Regions from separate parts of the Arthrobacter sp. StoSoilB19 genome, predicted to be linked through region 2. Evidence: riboswitches for the same ligand, from Rfam matches in the RefSeq annotation. Region 2 holds a riboswitch; the other holds the start of a gene.
What was found. A riboswitch is a leader RNA that binds a small molecule or an ion and turns the genes downstream of it on or off. The one in region 2 is predicted to bind cyclic di-AMP.

Region 1 (7,339 bases), 1.7 Mb from region 2:
AGGGGTGCGGCTCCTGGTGGGCAACCACGTTCCGGCGGGCGCCACCCCGGTGGCGCAGGCCTACGCGGGCCACCAGTTCGGCGGCTACTCTCCGCTGCTTGGCGACGGACGCGCCCTGCTGCTTGGTGAGGTCACGGACAAAGGCGGCCGCCTCCTGGACCTCCATCTCAAAGGCTCGGGGCGCACGCCGTTTGCCCGCGCCGGGGACGGACGTGCCGTCGTCGGGCCCATGCTCCGTGAGTACGTGGTAAGTGAAGCCATGCATGCCCTGCACATTCCCACCACCCGCTCGCTCGCGGTCGTGGCAACTGGCCGGCAGGTCAGGCGTGACGGCATGCTGCCCGGTGCGGTCCTGGCGCGGGTTGCCGGCAGCCACCTGCGCGTCGGCAGCTTCCAGTACGCGCGGGCCACGGAAAACTTCGAGCTGCTGAAGCGGCTGGCGGATTTCGCCATCGGCAGGCACTACCCGCACGCTGCCGGCGCCCCAAACCCCTACCTGGAGTTGTTCGCCTCGGTGGTCTCCGCCCAGGCGGACCTGGTGGCCCGGTGGATGCTGGTGGGGTTCGTGCACGGGGTCATGAATACGGACAATATGACCATCTCAGGGGAAACCATCGACTACGGCCCGTGCGCGTTCATGGATGTGTTCAATCCCGCCGCTGTCTACAGTTCCATCGACGTCAGCGGACGCTACGCCTACGCCAACCAGCCGGTGCTGGCCGAATGGAACCTTGCACGGCTGGCGGAGGCAATGCTGCCGCTGATCGACGGGGACCAGGAAAAGGCGGTTGCCCCCGCGGTGGAGGTACTTGGCGGATTCCGCGGACAGTACAGCCAGGCGTGGTCCGGCGGCATGAAGGCCAAGCTGGGCCTGTCGGGGGATGCGGACAGCGACGCCGCCTCCGCCCTGGTGGACGGTGCCATTGCCATCCTGAAGGACGGGCCGGTGGACTACACCTTGTTCTTCCGGAACCTGGGCAAGGCCGCGCGGGGGGACCTCCGTCCCGTGCGCGGCATGGTCCTGGACCTTGAAGCGTTCGACGCCTGGGCGGAGCGGTGGCAGGCCCTGGGGCCCGACGCGGAACTGATGGACAGCGTGAACCCTGCCTATATTCCGCGGAACCACCTCGTGGAAGAGGCGCTGTCCGCCGCCACTGACGGAAACCTGGCTCCCCTGCAGCAGTTGCTCGAGGCCGTCGGCAGCCCCTTCGCCGAGCGGCCGGGCCTGGAACGCTACGCCGAAGGTGCCCCTGAGGATTTCGGCACGTACATGACCTTCTGCGGGACGTGACTGTTCAGCGGTACGGTGCGGAAATGACAGGAGGGCGGCAGCCGGGAATACCCGGCTGCCGCCCTCCTGTCTAAGAACAGCTTTGCTGTTTAGTACCAGCCTGCTGCTGCCAAAGCGTTGCGAAGGCTAGGCTACGCGGACTGCGGAGTAGCCGCCGAGCCAGCTGATGGAGTGGACCTCGGTGCTGTAGCCGTTGACGCCGCCGCTCACAACCTGGCCGTTGCCGGCGTACACGCCCACGTGGCCGGAGGTGATGATCAGGTCGCCGGGGGCGGGAGCGCCGACAACGGTTCCGTACTGGAAGAACTGCGTGGGGGCCAGGTCGCCGACGGACTTGCCGACGGAGCGCAGGGCCTTCTCAACCATTGCGGTGCAGTCCTGGTTCACGCCGACCTGGCTGTAAGCGGATGCCAGGATGGCAGCGCCGGTCCCGGTGCCGGTGGACGCCGCCGGGGCGGCTGAGGCGTAGGACATGTTCATGCCGGTGTTTGCCGGTGCGGTTGCGGCTGCCGTCTGGACGGGAGCTGCTGCCGGCGCCGGGGCTGCGGTGTGGCCAGCGCCGGGGATCTGGATCTGGTCACCGGGGTAGATGATGGAGGACAGTCCCAGTCCGTTGGCGGCCAGGACGTCGTTGAGGCTGACGCCATGGGCGGCCGCGATGGCCCCGATGGTGTCGCCGGACACCACCGTGTGGACGGTTCCTGCTGCTGCGACGGGTGCTGCTGCCGGGGCAGGTGCGGAGTATGCCTGGACGCTGGTGTTCTCAGTGGTGTCCGGGCCGGTGACACCTGCATGGGCCGGGGCTCCGACGCCAAAGGCAATACCGGACGCTGCAGCAACGGCAAGCGCCGGACGGCCCAGCGAACGGGCCTGGGACTTGGCGGTTACGGCGAGGCCCTCGAGCACAATGGAGCGGGCCGGAGTCGCGCGGTGACGGGCAGTGGTGGAAATTTTTGACACAGTTGATCGCCTCTCCCATGCCTGCGGGGTGAGCTGTCGGGTTCGGGCTGGAGATACCCGGCCGGTAGCTGGCTCCGCGGGCGGAGGCGCTAACGACTTAACCCCAAGGCCACATGTGGCCGTAGAAACTTGGTTCCCCCGTCCCTGCCAAACGGAAAGCGGTTGAATCCCATGATCAGCGGCAGGGCTCGGCATGCTGACGGGAATGTCCCGTCTGAGAGGGACACCAAACGACCATAACCCGCGCTGCCCCCGATTGTCACATTTGGATAACATACGAGGCTCCCCTCTCAATTGCGCAAACGTCTTGATGTACTTCGCATTTCGGGCGGTGACCTCGACCGATGCAGGCAGGGTCTTTATCGCTGCAAACGGTAACAATGTGGCCACGGACGCGCCCTCGGGGGCCGCGCCGGACGGTAAGCTTCGGGACTATGCCCCTGTTCGTGACCAGCCGAGGGATCCCGCTCCTCGGTGGCGTGCTGGCCATCGCCCTGGCCGCCGCCACCGTGCTGCCGGCCGCAGCGGAGGAGCCGCCGCCCGGCGGATATCCCTCCTGGTCGGATGTGCAGCAGGCGCAGTCGTCCGAAGCGGCAAAAGCTGCAGAAATTGCCACCATCGACGGGCTCTTGACCGGCCTGCAGGCGCAGTCGGAGGCAGCCGGGGACGCAGCCGTACGGTCGGCCGCCGAATACGCTGCCGCGGATGCAGAGCTCCAGTCCGCCACATCACGCCTGGAAACCCTGTCCGCACGGGCCGCCCGCGCAAACGACGAAGTGGCCCGGTACCGGAAGGACCTCGGCGCCCTGGCCGTGCAGTCGTACAAGACAGGCGGGACCAACGCCGGGTTCTTCGTGGCGCTGGACGCCCTGGGGACCAACAGCGTCCAGGGCCTCAACCTCGTCAAGCTCGTGGGGGACAAGACGGCCGCGTTGGTGGTCAAGGCGGCGGCGGCCGGAAAGGTATCCGCTGCCCTGGTGGAACAGGAAAAGGTTGCCAGGAGCGAACGGGAGCGCCTGTCCGGGGAGGCAAAGGCAAAAGCCGGGGCAGCCAGTTCCGCCAGGGACGCACTGGCACGGCAGGTGGCCGAGGAGCAGCGGCACGGCGGCGAGCTAACGGCCCAGCTTGCCACCCTGAAAGGGACGACGGCGGCGCTTGAGGGGGAGTACCGCCAAGGCCAGGCTGCGCTGGCTGCCTACGAGGCGGCCCAGGCGGCCAAGCGCGCCGCAGCGGAGGAGCAGGCCCGCCGCCAGGCCGAAGCGGCCGCCAGGGCCGCCGCGGCGGCCGCCCAGCAGCCCAGGCCGCCCGCACCAGCCGCCCCAGCCGCCGTGGGCGGCAATCCTGTCCCGGTGAATCCAGCCCCTGCCAATCCTGTCCCGGCCAACCCTCCGCCGGCCAACCCTCCGCCGGCCAACCCTGTCCCTTCCGTTCCGGAGGCGCCGCCAGCCGAGCCGGCCCTGCCCAGCCCGCCCGCCGTCGTCGTGCCTTCCATTCCCGGTGGAGCGGTCAACGATCCGGCAGGGGCGAAAAGCTACGCGTCCGGACGCCTTGCCGCTTTCGGCTGGGGCCAGGACCAGTTCCTGTGCCTGGCCCAGTTGTGGACCAAGGAATCCAACTGGCTGACCACCGCCACCAACGCGTGGTCCGGGGCCTACGGAATTGCCCAGGCACTGCCGCCCGGCAAGTATGCCAGCGCCGGGAGCGACTGGCTGACCAGCTACCGGACGCAGATCGAATGGGGCCTGGGCTACATCCGTGACCGCTACGGGTCGCCGTGCGGGGCATGGAACCATTCCGTATCCCTGAACTGGTACTGACTGACGCGCTAGGCTTTCCCCATGCCAGATTTCGAACGGTTCCGTGCACTGCTCGAAGAGGAGCGGACGCGGCGGATGGCGCTGCTGCCGGCGCTGCGGGCGGACATCGACGCTGCGAATTCGGCCCGCCAGGACTCCAACGTCGACGACGAACACGATCCGGAGGGCGCCACGATCGCCTTCGAGCTGTCACAGGCATCGGCGCTGCTGAAACAAAGCTCGGCGGGGCTGGACCAGATTGAAGCTGCCCTGGCCCGGCTGGCCGCGGGGACCTATGGCATCTGTGCGGTGTGCGGGGAACCCATCGCCGAGGGCAGGCTGGAAGCCCGGCCCTGGACCCCGTTCTGCATCCACCACGCCTCCGCGGGGCGCGCGCGGTGACCGGCACAGCGGACGTGGTGTCCGCTGCGGCGGAATTTGTTGACCGTACCCTCCAGAATGAGGGCGCCTGGTACCGCGCGGACGACGTCGCACACCGCCCGGGCGGTGTGCTGGCCTCGTATGGTTCCTCCGTGGGCGCCGTCCGTGGAACCGTGCGCGACGCCCTGCGCAAATTCACGGACCTGGACCACGACGCAACCGTGATGCTGGCCTCTGCCCTCTGGGGACAGCCGGGGCCCGGCTCCCGCCCGGTTTTCGAGCGCCGCCTTGCCGCCGTGGTGCTGCTGCAGTCACGGGTGCGGCTCCTGCAGCATTCGGACCTGACCCGGCTGGAAGGCTTCCTCCGCTCCGCCCACGCAGCGGATCTGACCGCGCCCCTGCTCTCCGATGTCCTGATGCCGCTGCTGGCAGGGCTGGGGGAGCGTGAACGGCAGCGGGCCCGCGGTGTGGTGGAACGGTGGAGCGGGGACCCGGACCCCCATCTTCAGGCGGCGGCCGCTGCCCTCATGAAGGAACTGACTTTCTAAAAGCGGACGAATGAAGGAGATCCACATGAATGAGCCGTTTGATCTTGGGCGATTTGTTGCCGCCCAAAACACCGGCGGAACCTATGACCAGGCGTTGGGGGAGCTGCAGGTCGGCCGGAAGTCCGGGCACTGGATGTGGTTCATCTTCCCGCAGATTGCCGGGCTGGGGCAGAGCGCCATGTCACGTAAATACGCCATCTCTTCACTGGCTGAAGCCCGGGCCTACCTGGACCACGAAGTCCTGGGCCCGCGGCTTCTCGAGTGTGCCACGGTCCTGGCCAACCATGCCGACCAGCCGGCCGAGGACATCTTCGGTGGCATCGACGCCAGGAAACTCCGATCCTCCATGACACTGTTCCTCCGGGCAGCACCCGGAGAAACAGTGTTCAAGACTGTCCTGGCCCAGTTCTTCAACGGCGAGCCGGACCCTGCCACCGACGAGCTCCTGGCGGCGCAGGACGCAGCCGGCTGACCACACGGACCGGGGCAGCCGGAGCGCGGCTGGCTGCTAGGGCGTGGGGCTGCCGCCGTTGACGTTCAGCGTTTCGCCCACGACGTAGCTGGACTCCGGCGACGCCAGGAAGACGTAGGCGGGGGCCAGTTCGGCGGGCTGGCCGGCACGGCCCAGGGGCGTGGACTGGCCGAACTCCGGCAGCTGCTCCTTGGGCTGGCCGCTGCTGACCTGCAGGGGCGTCCAGATGGGGCCGGGGGCCACAGCGTTCACCCGGATGCCCTTGGGCGCGAGCTGCTGGGCCAGGCCCTTGGTGAAGTTGTTGATGCCCGCCTTGGTGGTGGCATAGTCCACCAGGGTGGGGGACGGGTTGTAGGCCTGGATGGACGTGGTGTTGATGATGGTCGAACCCGCAGGCATATGCGGCACGGCGGCCTTGGTCACCCAGAACATCGCATAGACATTGGTCTTCAGGGTGTAGTCGAACTGCTCGTCGGAAATGTCCTGCAGGTCCTCTTGGGCCACCTGTTTCCCGGCATTGTTGACCAGGATATCCACCCCGCCCAGGACCGCCACCGCCGTTTCCACCAGGTCGCGGCATGCCGCCGAATCCTTGAGGTCAGCGGGCACCTTGACGGCCTTGCGGCCGGCCGCTTCAATGATCCCGGCGATGCGCGAGGCGTCCGCTTCTTCCTGCGGCAGGTAGGACAGCACGACGTCGGCGCCTTCCCTTGCAAAGGCGATCGCCGTCGCGGCCCCGATGCCGGAGTCCGCGCCGGTGACGATGGCCCGGCGGCCTTCCAGCCGGCCGGTGCCGCGGTAGGTCTCCTCGCCCAGGTCGGCCTTGGGTTCGAGTTCTGCATCCAGCCCCGGCTCGGGCTGGTGCTGCCTGGGCGGGGAGATTTTTTCGTAGGCCGTCACGGGATTGCGGAAGGTGTACTGGTCAGTCATGGTGGTCCTCCTGGTCGTGCGGACACGGGCTGGTTCGTCGCCCCGGGTACTGAAGCAGCCCGCGATTTGCGCCGTTACAGGAAAGCAAAAAGCTAAGCATGCTTACGGTTCCTAGCCTAGGCAGAGAGGCGGCCTCATGCCAAGCGGCATGGCGGGTCAGTCACGCTGGACCGTGACCAGCCGGACCTCGGCCAACTGACCGCCGTCGACCGTGGCCTCCATGAACGTGCACGCCGGCTGGCGGCGGCGGTCCGTAGGCGACCCGGGGTTCAGCAGCCGCAGGCCGTTCGGCGACACCGTGTCCCACGGGATGTGGCTGTGGCCGAACACCAGGACATCGGCGTCGGGAAAGAGCGCATCGCACCGCACTTCGCGGCCCTTGGCCGGCCCCGTCTCATGGACCACCGCAAAGCGGACTCCGTCCAGGTTGGCAGTTGCCGTTTCGGGCAGGCGCCGGCGCAATTCGGGCCCATCGTTATTGCCAAAAACACCCAGCAGCCGGTTGCTCCGGCGTTCGAATTCGTCCAGCAGGGCTGCCTCCACCCAGTCGCCCGCGTGGAATACGGCATCGGCATTTTCGACGGCGGACCACACCTGTTCCGGCAGGTCCCTGGCGCGTTTGGGTATGTGGGTATCGGCGAGCAGGATGAGGTTCAACGGCATACCGGAATCCTGCCATGGTGCCCTGTTCCCACGCGGCCACGAGTCGTAATCTGGGGGCTGGGAGGTGATTGCCATGGAGGCAGCCCAAGGCGACCGTATCGTCGTGCACGGCAGGACCGTGGGGTCCTCGGACCGGCATGGGGTGATTCTTGAAGTCCGTGGCGAGGGCGGCAGCCCACCATATGTGGTCCGCTTTGACGACGGGCATGAAACCGTCATGTATCCCGGCGGTGATTTCGCCGTCGACCACGGAAACAAGACCTGACGGGGCCGGCGGGATTCCGCCCGCCCCCTGACC
Region 2 (7,339 bases):
TCGTGGCTTCTGCCCGCCGCCCTGGTCCTGCTGGTGGCAGGCCTCTGGTTCACGCGCCGGGAAGTACGCACCTCCCCGGGCCGCGCGGCCCTGATCCTGTGGGGCGGCTGGCTCGTGGTCACCGGAGGTGTCTTCAGCTTCATGAGCGGCATTGTCCATCCCTACTACTCGGTGGCACTGGCGCCGGCGATCGCAGCGCTGGTGGGCATAGGCGCAGTGGAGCTCTGGCGTGGCCGCAGCTACTGGCCGGCCCGGATCGTCCTCGCCGTGACCGTCCTCGGCACCTCTGTGTGGTCGGCAGTCCTGCTGGGCCGCGACACGTCGTGGCTCCCCTGGCTGCGGGTCGCCATCATCGTGCTCGGCGTCCTCGCCGCCGCCGCAATCCTCCTCCGCCTCGACGCACTGGGCACCTCGAAACCGGGCACCTCGAAACTGGGCGCCTCCGGACGGTTCCGCCGGGCCGGTGCGGCCGCCGTCGTCGTCGTATCCCTCCTGGCCGGCGGTCTTGGGACAGCGGGGTGGACCCTCGCCACCGCTGCTTCCGCCCACTCCGGTTCCATTCCGACGTCGGGCCCGGCGGGTTCGTCCGCGGGTGGCTTCGGCAACCGTGCCGCTGGATTCGGCGGCGCACGGGCTGACGGCAGGGAGGCCGCCACTGACGCTGCCAACGGTGCGGGTGGACTCGATCCCTTCGGCGGCCTCGACGGCGCAGCCGGCCCCGGAGGTGCCGGGGGTGCCGGGGGCGCCGGCGGCCCGGGCGAAGGATCCGCAGATGCGGCGGTGGCGGCACTCCTGAAGGCCACCACCACGAAGTGGTCCGCGATCGTCTCCGGCGCCAGCCAGGCAGCCAGCCTGGAACTCGCCACGAACACCAACGTCATTGCCCTGGGCGGTTGGAACGGCGGTGACCCCTACCCCACGCTCGCCGAGTTCCAGGACATGGTGGCCAAGGGCGAGATCGGCTACTTCATCCAAGGCGGTGGCATGGGTGGCGGCGGCATGGGTGGTCGCGGCAATTCCGAGGTGGCCGCCTGGGTCCAGGCCAACTTCCAGGCCCAGACCGTAGGCAACTCCACCGTGTACCAACTCACCAAGTAGGACTCCATGGCCAGCCACTACCCAGCGTCCGTCCACACTGCGTCGGTCCACACCGGACACCCTGCCGGCGCTCCTGCCGCCGCGCATCATCCTGTCCCGGCCTGCTACCGGCCGGACCCGCGGGCGCTCCGGCGGGGGCTGGAACTGGCAGCGGTGCTGGCCGGGACCGCCGTGCTGTACTTGTGGAACCTTGGAGCATCCGGCTGGGCCAACGCGTTCTATTCCGCCGCGGCCCAGGCCGGATCGCAGGACTGGACGGCCTGGTTTTTCGGCTCTTCCGACGCGGCCAACGCCATCACGGTGGACAAGCCGCCGGCGTCGCTGTGGATCATGGGGTTGTCCGTCCGGATCTTCGGCCTCAGTTCCTGGAGCATCCTGGTCCCCCAGGCACTGATGGGCGTCGGCACCGCCTGGCTGCTTTACCTGGCCGTACGGCGGGCCGCGTCGCCTGCCACGGCCGATCCACGCCTGGCGCACCGCGCAGGACTGATCGCCGCGGCCGTCCTGGCCCTCACCCCCGTTGCCACGCTGATGTTCCGCTTCAACAACCCGGACGCCCTGCTGGTGCTGCTCATGACGGCAGCCGCCTACGCGGTCCTCCGTGCAGTCCAGGAGGACCGGTTGCGCTGGCTCCTGCTTGCCGGAGTGTTCCTGGGCTTCGGCTTCCTGGCCAAGCAGCTGCAGGTCCTGCTGGTGGTTCCGGGATTCGCAATCGCCTACGCGCTGGCAGGCCCGCACAGTCTCCCGCGGCGCCTGCTCCGGCTGGCCGCGGCGGGAGCGGCCATGGTGGCCTCCGCCGGGTGGTGGCTCCTGGCGGTGGAGCTGACGCCGGCCGGCCTGCGTCCCTACATCGGCGGATCGCAAAACAACTCCATCCTGGAGCTCACGCTGGGTTACAACGGGCTGGGCCGGCTGACGGGCGACGAGACCGGCAGTGTGGGCGGCGGCAACGGCTGGGGAGATCCCGGGCTGCTCCGGATGTTCAACAGCGAGTTCGGCGGCCAGATCGCGTGGCTGCTGCCGTCCGCCCTGATCCTTGCGGCGGGCCTGCTGTGGTTGGGCCGGCGGGCCCCGCGGACCGATGCGGTGCGCGCCGCCGTCATCATCTGGGGCTCGTGGGTGCTGGTGACGGGCCTGGTCTTCAGCTTCATGGCCGGCATCATCCACCCTTACTACGCCGTGGCGCTGGCGCCGGGGATCGCCGGGCTTGCGGGGCTGGGCACGGTCCTCCTGTGGCAGCACCGGCAGCAGCCACCCGCCGCACTCCTGCTGGCCGCAGCGGTGGCCGCGGCCGCCCTGATGGCCTTCCAGCTGCTGGGCACCACGTCCGCCTACGGCGCGTGGCTGCGTTGGCTGGTCCTTTCCGGAGGCTTGGCGGCCGCAGCGGGCGTGGCGTTCGGCAGGTTCCTGCGCTGGCGTGCCGTGCAGCGGACGACGGCGGCGCTCGCCATTGCGGCGTCGCTCACCGGGCCGCTGGCGTACTCCCTTTCCACGGCGTCGACAACGCACAGCGGGGCGATCGTCAGTGCCGGGCCCTCGTCGGGCTTCGCCCCTCGCGGGACGGGCCCTGGCCGGAGCGGGACAGGCAGCACCAGGCAGCCAACAACCCAGGGAAACACGGCCCGCCAGCAGGGCGCGCCCGGGGGAACACTTCCCGGCGGAACCGCTGCTGCCGGTGGTCGCGGAGGCGGGGCCGTGGGAGGCCTCTTGGGCGCCCCCACGCCGTCCGCGGAACTCGTGGCAGCACTCAGGAATGGCGCCTCGGGCTACACCTGGGCAGCGGCAGTGGTGGGGTCGAACAACGCTGCCGGTTACCAGTTGGCAACGGAACTGCCGGTCATGGCGGTGGGTGGGTTCAACGGCACAGATCCCGCCCCTACCTTGGCGGAGTTCCAGGATCTGGTGTCCCAGGGAAAGATCCACTACTTCATCACAGGCGGAACCATCCGGGCCAGTACCGGTTCGGACGCTGCCGCCCAGATCGCCCAGTGGGTGGCGAACAACTTCACGGCGCAGAGCATTGGCGGCACCACCGTCTACCTGTTGGCTGGGTAACGGGAACTGTAACGGTCGGCGCGCTGCGCTCATGAAATGGGGCGGCCATACCCCAATGGGACCGAGGTTACGAACGGGGAATCCGGCAAATCAACGCGCTGAGGATCGTGACTTCCGTTACCTAAATGTGACTTTCGCGTGCACTTCCTGTAGCGTCGATTGGGTGCGGCCCCCGTTCGGGCCGCATATCCCGGGTCGACGCCAAGCTCTGCCGCTTCCCCGGATTCCGATTGAGCTACGGCAGAGGCGGGGGACCCACCGTCCCGGGCATTGAATGCCCTTGGGGTTAAGCCAGTACGTGATCTTTCCGTACGGCCGGATGCCCTCATCCGAACCCGACAGCTAACTCCGCAGGTGTGAGAGGCGATCAATCATGTCCAAAAACACGGCAGAAGCACGCCTGCTGCAGGCCAAGGCTAAACACAGGGCCGCGCAGCAGGCCAAGAAGACCACCCTGGGCCAGCGCGCCGCCGTCCTTGCAGCATCGTGCGCGGTGCTGGTGGGGGTAGGCGCGGCAGGACAGGCCACCAGCAGCATGACTCCGGTGTCATCCACCGCGTCCAACCCTTCCACGTCGGCGTCCGACGCTCAAATGAGCATCGAGAAGAGCGAGATCCGCTCCAACCCGGCAGCAAGCCCCGCGCCCGCTGCCATCAGCGTGGCACCGCAGGCAGCGGAACCGGCCCCCGCAGCGGCACCGGCAGCACCCGCAGCGCCTGCCCCGGCCCCGGCGCCTGAGCCCGCCCCCGCACCTGAGCCGGCTCGCGCCGTCGCGGTTAACGATCCTGCAGGCGCCCAAGCGTACGCCGCCAGCCAGCTGGGGGCGTTTGGCTGGGGACCGGACCAGATGCAGTGCCTGCAGACGCTGTGGACCAAGGAGTCCGACTGGACCACCACGGCCACCAATTCCAGCAGCGGGGCATACGGCATCGTCCAGTCCCTGCCCGCTGAGAAGATGGCAAGCGCCGGCGCGGACTACCTCACCAACTACCGCACGCAGATCAATTGGGGCCTGGACTACATCAAGAAGAGCTACCAGTCGCCCTGTGGTGCCCTGAACTTCCACCTGGCCCACAACTGGTACTAGGCACTACTCCCCCCCGGCGGCAGCGATGCCGGGGGAACTGCACCAAAGCGGCGGCCCGCATCATCATGATGCGGCCCGCCGCTTTGGTTAACCAGCGCCCGGTCCGGCGTCCTGTCCGGTGTTCCCGCCAGCGCCCGGCCCGGCGTTCCGCCACGGGATGTACTGGACAGCCCACTTGTTTCCGTCCGGATCGGCGAAGTACACAAAGTGGCCCCAGTCCTGGACGTCCACATCGCTGACATCCACGCCGTTGCTCTTGAGCTGGTCATGCGCCGCATTGATGTCGTCGACCACCATCTGCAGGTTGGAGCCCGTGCCGGGCGGGGCGTCGACGAGTCCTTCGCCGATGCAGATGGAGCAGGCCGAGCCCGGCGGCGTCAACTGCACAAAGCGGATGGAGTCCGACGGCCGCTCGTCGTAGTCGGCGTTAAAGCCCACTTTGTTGACGTAGAAGTCCTTGGCACGGTCAACGTCGGATACGGGGACAAAGACAAGCTCGAGTTTCCAGTCCATCCGCACAGGCTAGCGGCGGGACACCCGTTGGGAAAGAGCCCGTTCAAACAGGGTTGAAGTGCTACCCGGCGATGCCGTAGAGGCGGTCGCCGGCGTCGCCCAGCCCGGGGACAATGTAGGACTTCTCGTTGAGCTTCTCGTCGATGGAGGCCAGGACGATGTGCACGTTGGCCCCTGACAGTTCCTCCTCCAGCCGCGCCAGGCCCTCGGGGGCGGCCAGCAGGCAGATGCAGGTGACGTCGGAAGCGCCGCGCTTGAACAGGAACTTGATGGCTTCGCGCAGGGTTCCGCCCGTGGCCAGCATGGGGTCCAGGACGAAAACCTGGCGGCCGGTGAGGTCCTCCGGCAGGCGCTCCGCGTAGGTGATGATGTCCAGTGTCTCCTCGTCCCGGGCCATGCCCAGGAAACCCACTTCAGCGGTGGGAACCAGCTTGGTCATGCCTTCCAGCATTCCCAGGCCGGCGCGCAGGATGGGAACCACCAGCGGGGTGGGCTTGGTGAAGGCGGTGCCGACGGTGGTGCTGACGGGCGTCTCGATGGTGACGGGCTCGGTGCGGACCTCCCGAGTGGCTTCGTAGGCCAGCAGGGTCACCAGCTCTTCCGTCAGCTGGCGGAAGACCGGCGACGGCGTGTTCTTGTCCCTCAGGACAGTGAGCTTGTGGGCGACCAGGGGGTGGTCAACAACGAGAGTGCGCATCCCCCAAAACTATCACTCGGCGCTGCCCTTCCCGCGTCCGGAGTGTTCGCCGTCGTGCAGTTCCTCGGCCACCACGTCCCGGACGATGGGACGGTCGAACGACGGCGCTGCCCCTGCGTGCTCGCGCCTTCGGACCAGGTGGAACAGCCGGTGGGCCAGGATAACGATTGCCACCCAGGCCAGGCCCAGGATCCAGCCGGCCATAACGTCCGTGAGCCAGTGGTGGCCCAGGAAGACCCGGCTCAGGCCCATGGCGATGATGAAGATCGAGCCGGCGGTGATGGCGGTAACCCGGACCCGCATGGTGTGGAACTGAAGGCAGATGAGGTAGATCACCAGACTGATCACCACGGTGGTGTTCAGGGTGTGTCCGCTGGGGAAGGATGGCGAATCCTCGTAAGGGGGGACGGCGTCCGCATGGTCGGGCCGGGTACGGCCCACCAGCTTCTTGCCGAACGTGGTGGCGGTGACGGACGCTGCCGCTGCACCGCCGATCAGGACCAGCGGACGCCAGTTCCGGCTCAGGAAGGTCAACCACGCGGTGAGGATGCTGGCCAGGATGGGCATCCCGATGCCGCCGCCGATGTTGGTGAAACCGGTGACAAAGGAGTCAAGGCCGGGGCTGCGGAGGCCTTCGGCAAAGGCAAGGGCAGGCTTGTCCAGGTTGGCTAGGCCAGCGGAGTCCACCACATCGTCGTAGACCTCTGCCCCAAGCAGCGCCAGGGACACGATGACCACACCGCCCACAAGGATGGTGAGGATCAACGCCGCATAGGGTTTGAACCAAATACCCAATCGGTCCCGAAGAGTGTCCATGGTGCCTCCCGGCATCGGCAAGTAACCTGACTAACCCCGAAACTATCATTGAGCCATGCCCTTGCCCGAAAAGAAACACGAGGCCTGGATGGGCCTTGCCCTGGCGGAGGCCCGCCGTGCGCTCGACACGGAGGACGTGCCCATCGGCGCCGTAGTGATAGGGCCCGACGGCGACCTTCTGGGTTCGGGACGCAACCAGCGGGAGGAGCTGGGCGACCCCACAGCCCACGCCGAGGTGGTGGCCATCAGGGAGGCGGCCGGACGGCTGCGGGAACGGGCACGGCTCGGCGGCGGCCAGGGCGACGGGTGGCGCTTGTCCGACTGCACACTGGTGGTCACCCTGGAACCCTGCGCCATGTGTGCGGGCGCGATCGTCCTGGCGAGGATTCCCCGGGTTGTGTTCGGGGCCTGGGATGAGAAGGCCGGCGCTGCGGGATCGGTATTCGATATCCTCCGCGAGCGCCGGCTGAACCACTGGGTTGAGGTGTATCCCGGGGTCCGCGGGGAAGAGTGCGCTTTACTGCTGCGCGAATTTTTCGCCGCCCACCGGAGCAGCCTCTAGCCCTGCCGCTCCCCGTGTCCGCCGGGTCCCTCCAGGAGGGCCAGCACGTCCTGCGCTGTTTCGCTCCATCCCGGCAGCCTGGTCCGCGCATCAAGCGCAGCTGAACGCCATTTTTCCCGGGTCTTTCCATCCACCAGCCAACCCCGCAGGGCATTGGCCAGGCGGCCGGGACTCTCCTGTCCGCCGTCTGGAAGGGTAAGCACTGCCCCCGGAAGGCGGGGTTCGCCGTCGGCCGTTCCCAGCCCGCCCATGCCAAGCGCCTCCACCGCCCCGGTCCCGGCACGGACCAGAACAGGAATGCCGTGGGCCAGGGATTCGGTGACGGCCATGCCGAAAGCCTCCAGCCGCGACACCAGCAGGGTCAGGTCCGTCCGCGCCCATTCGGCCTCCAGGGCTTCGCCAATGAGCTCGCCGGTGAGCTGAACCCGCCGCTGGAGCCCGTGGGCAGTAATGGCAGCCCGGACCTCCCGTGCGTAGTCCGGGTCCGCCTGCTCGGAGCCCACGAACGACG

Region 1: it holds a riboswitch for cyclic di-AMP, as region 2 does, so the genes downstream of both, LDO86_RS10880 (LysM domain-containing protein) here and LDO86_RS03350 (hypothetical protein) in region 2, are expected to answer to the same signal.

Annotation. Positions count from the first base shown of each region.
Region 1 covers NZ_AP024650.1:2,375,138-2,382,476, reverse strand. The annotation lists gene LDO86_RS10885 (protein adenylyltransferase SelO) at 1-1,291, shown strand, start outside; gene LDO86_RS10880 (LysM domain-containing protein) at 1,418-2,251, opposite strand; cyclic di-AMP (ydaO/yuaA leader) riboswitch at 2,255-2,425, opposite strand; gene LDO86_RS10875 (lytic transglycosylase domain-containing protein) at 2,686-4,068, shown strand; gene LDO86_RS10870 (TraR/DksA C4-type zinc finger protein) at 4,090-4,449, shown strand; gene LDO86_RS10865 (DNA alkylation repair protein) at 4,446-4,976, shown strand; gene LDO86_RS10860 (DUF1810 domain-containing protein) at 5,002-5,448, shown strand; gene LDO86_RS10855 (glucose 1-dehydrogenase) at 5,485-6,378, opposite strand; gene LDO86_RS10850 (metallophosphoesterase) at 6,535-7,041, opposite strand; gene LDO86_RS10845 (DUF1918 domain-containing protein) at 7,115-7,306, shown strand.
Region 2 covers NZ_AP024650.1:690,409-697,747, reverse strand. The annotation lists gene LDO86_RS03360 (glycosyltransferase family 39 protein) at 1-1,098, shown strand, start outside; gene LDO86_RS03355 (glycosyltransferase family 39 protein) at 1,105-3,153, shown strand; cyclic di-AMP (ydaO/yuaA leader) riboswitch at 3,361-3,521, shown strand; gene LDO86_RS03350 (hypothetical protein) at 3,527-4,240, shown strand; gene LDO86_RS03345 (VOC family protein) at 4,328-4,753, opposite strand; gene upp (uracil phosphoribosyltransferase) at 4,815-5,450, opposite strand; gene LDO86_RS03335 (phosphatase PAP2 family protein) at 5,463-6,266, opposite strand; gene LDO86_RS03330 (nucleoside deaminase) at 6,322-6,828, shown strand; gene LDO86_RS03325 (glycosyltransferase family 4 protein) at 6,825-7,339, opposite strand, start outside.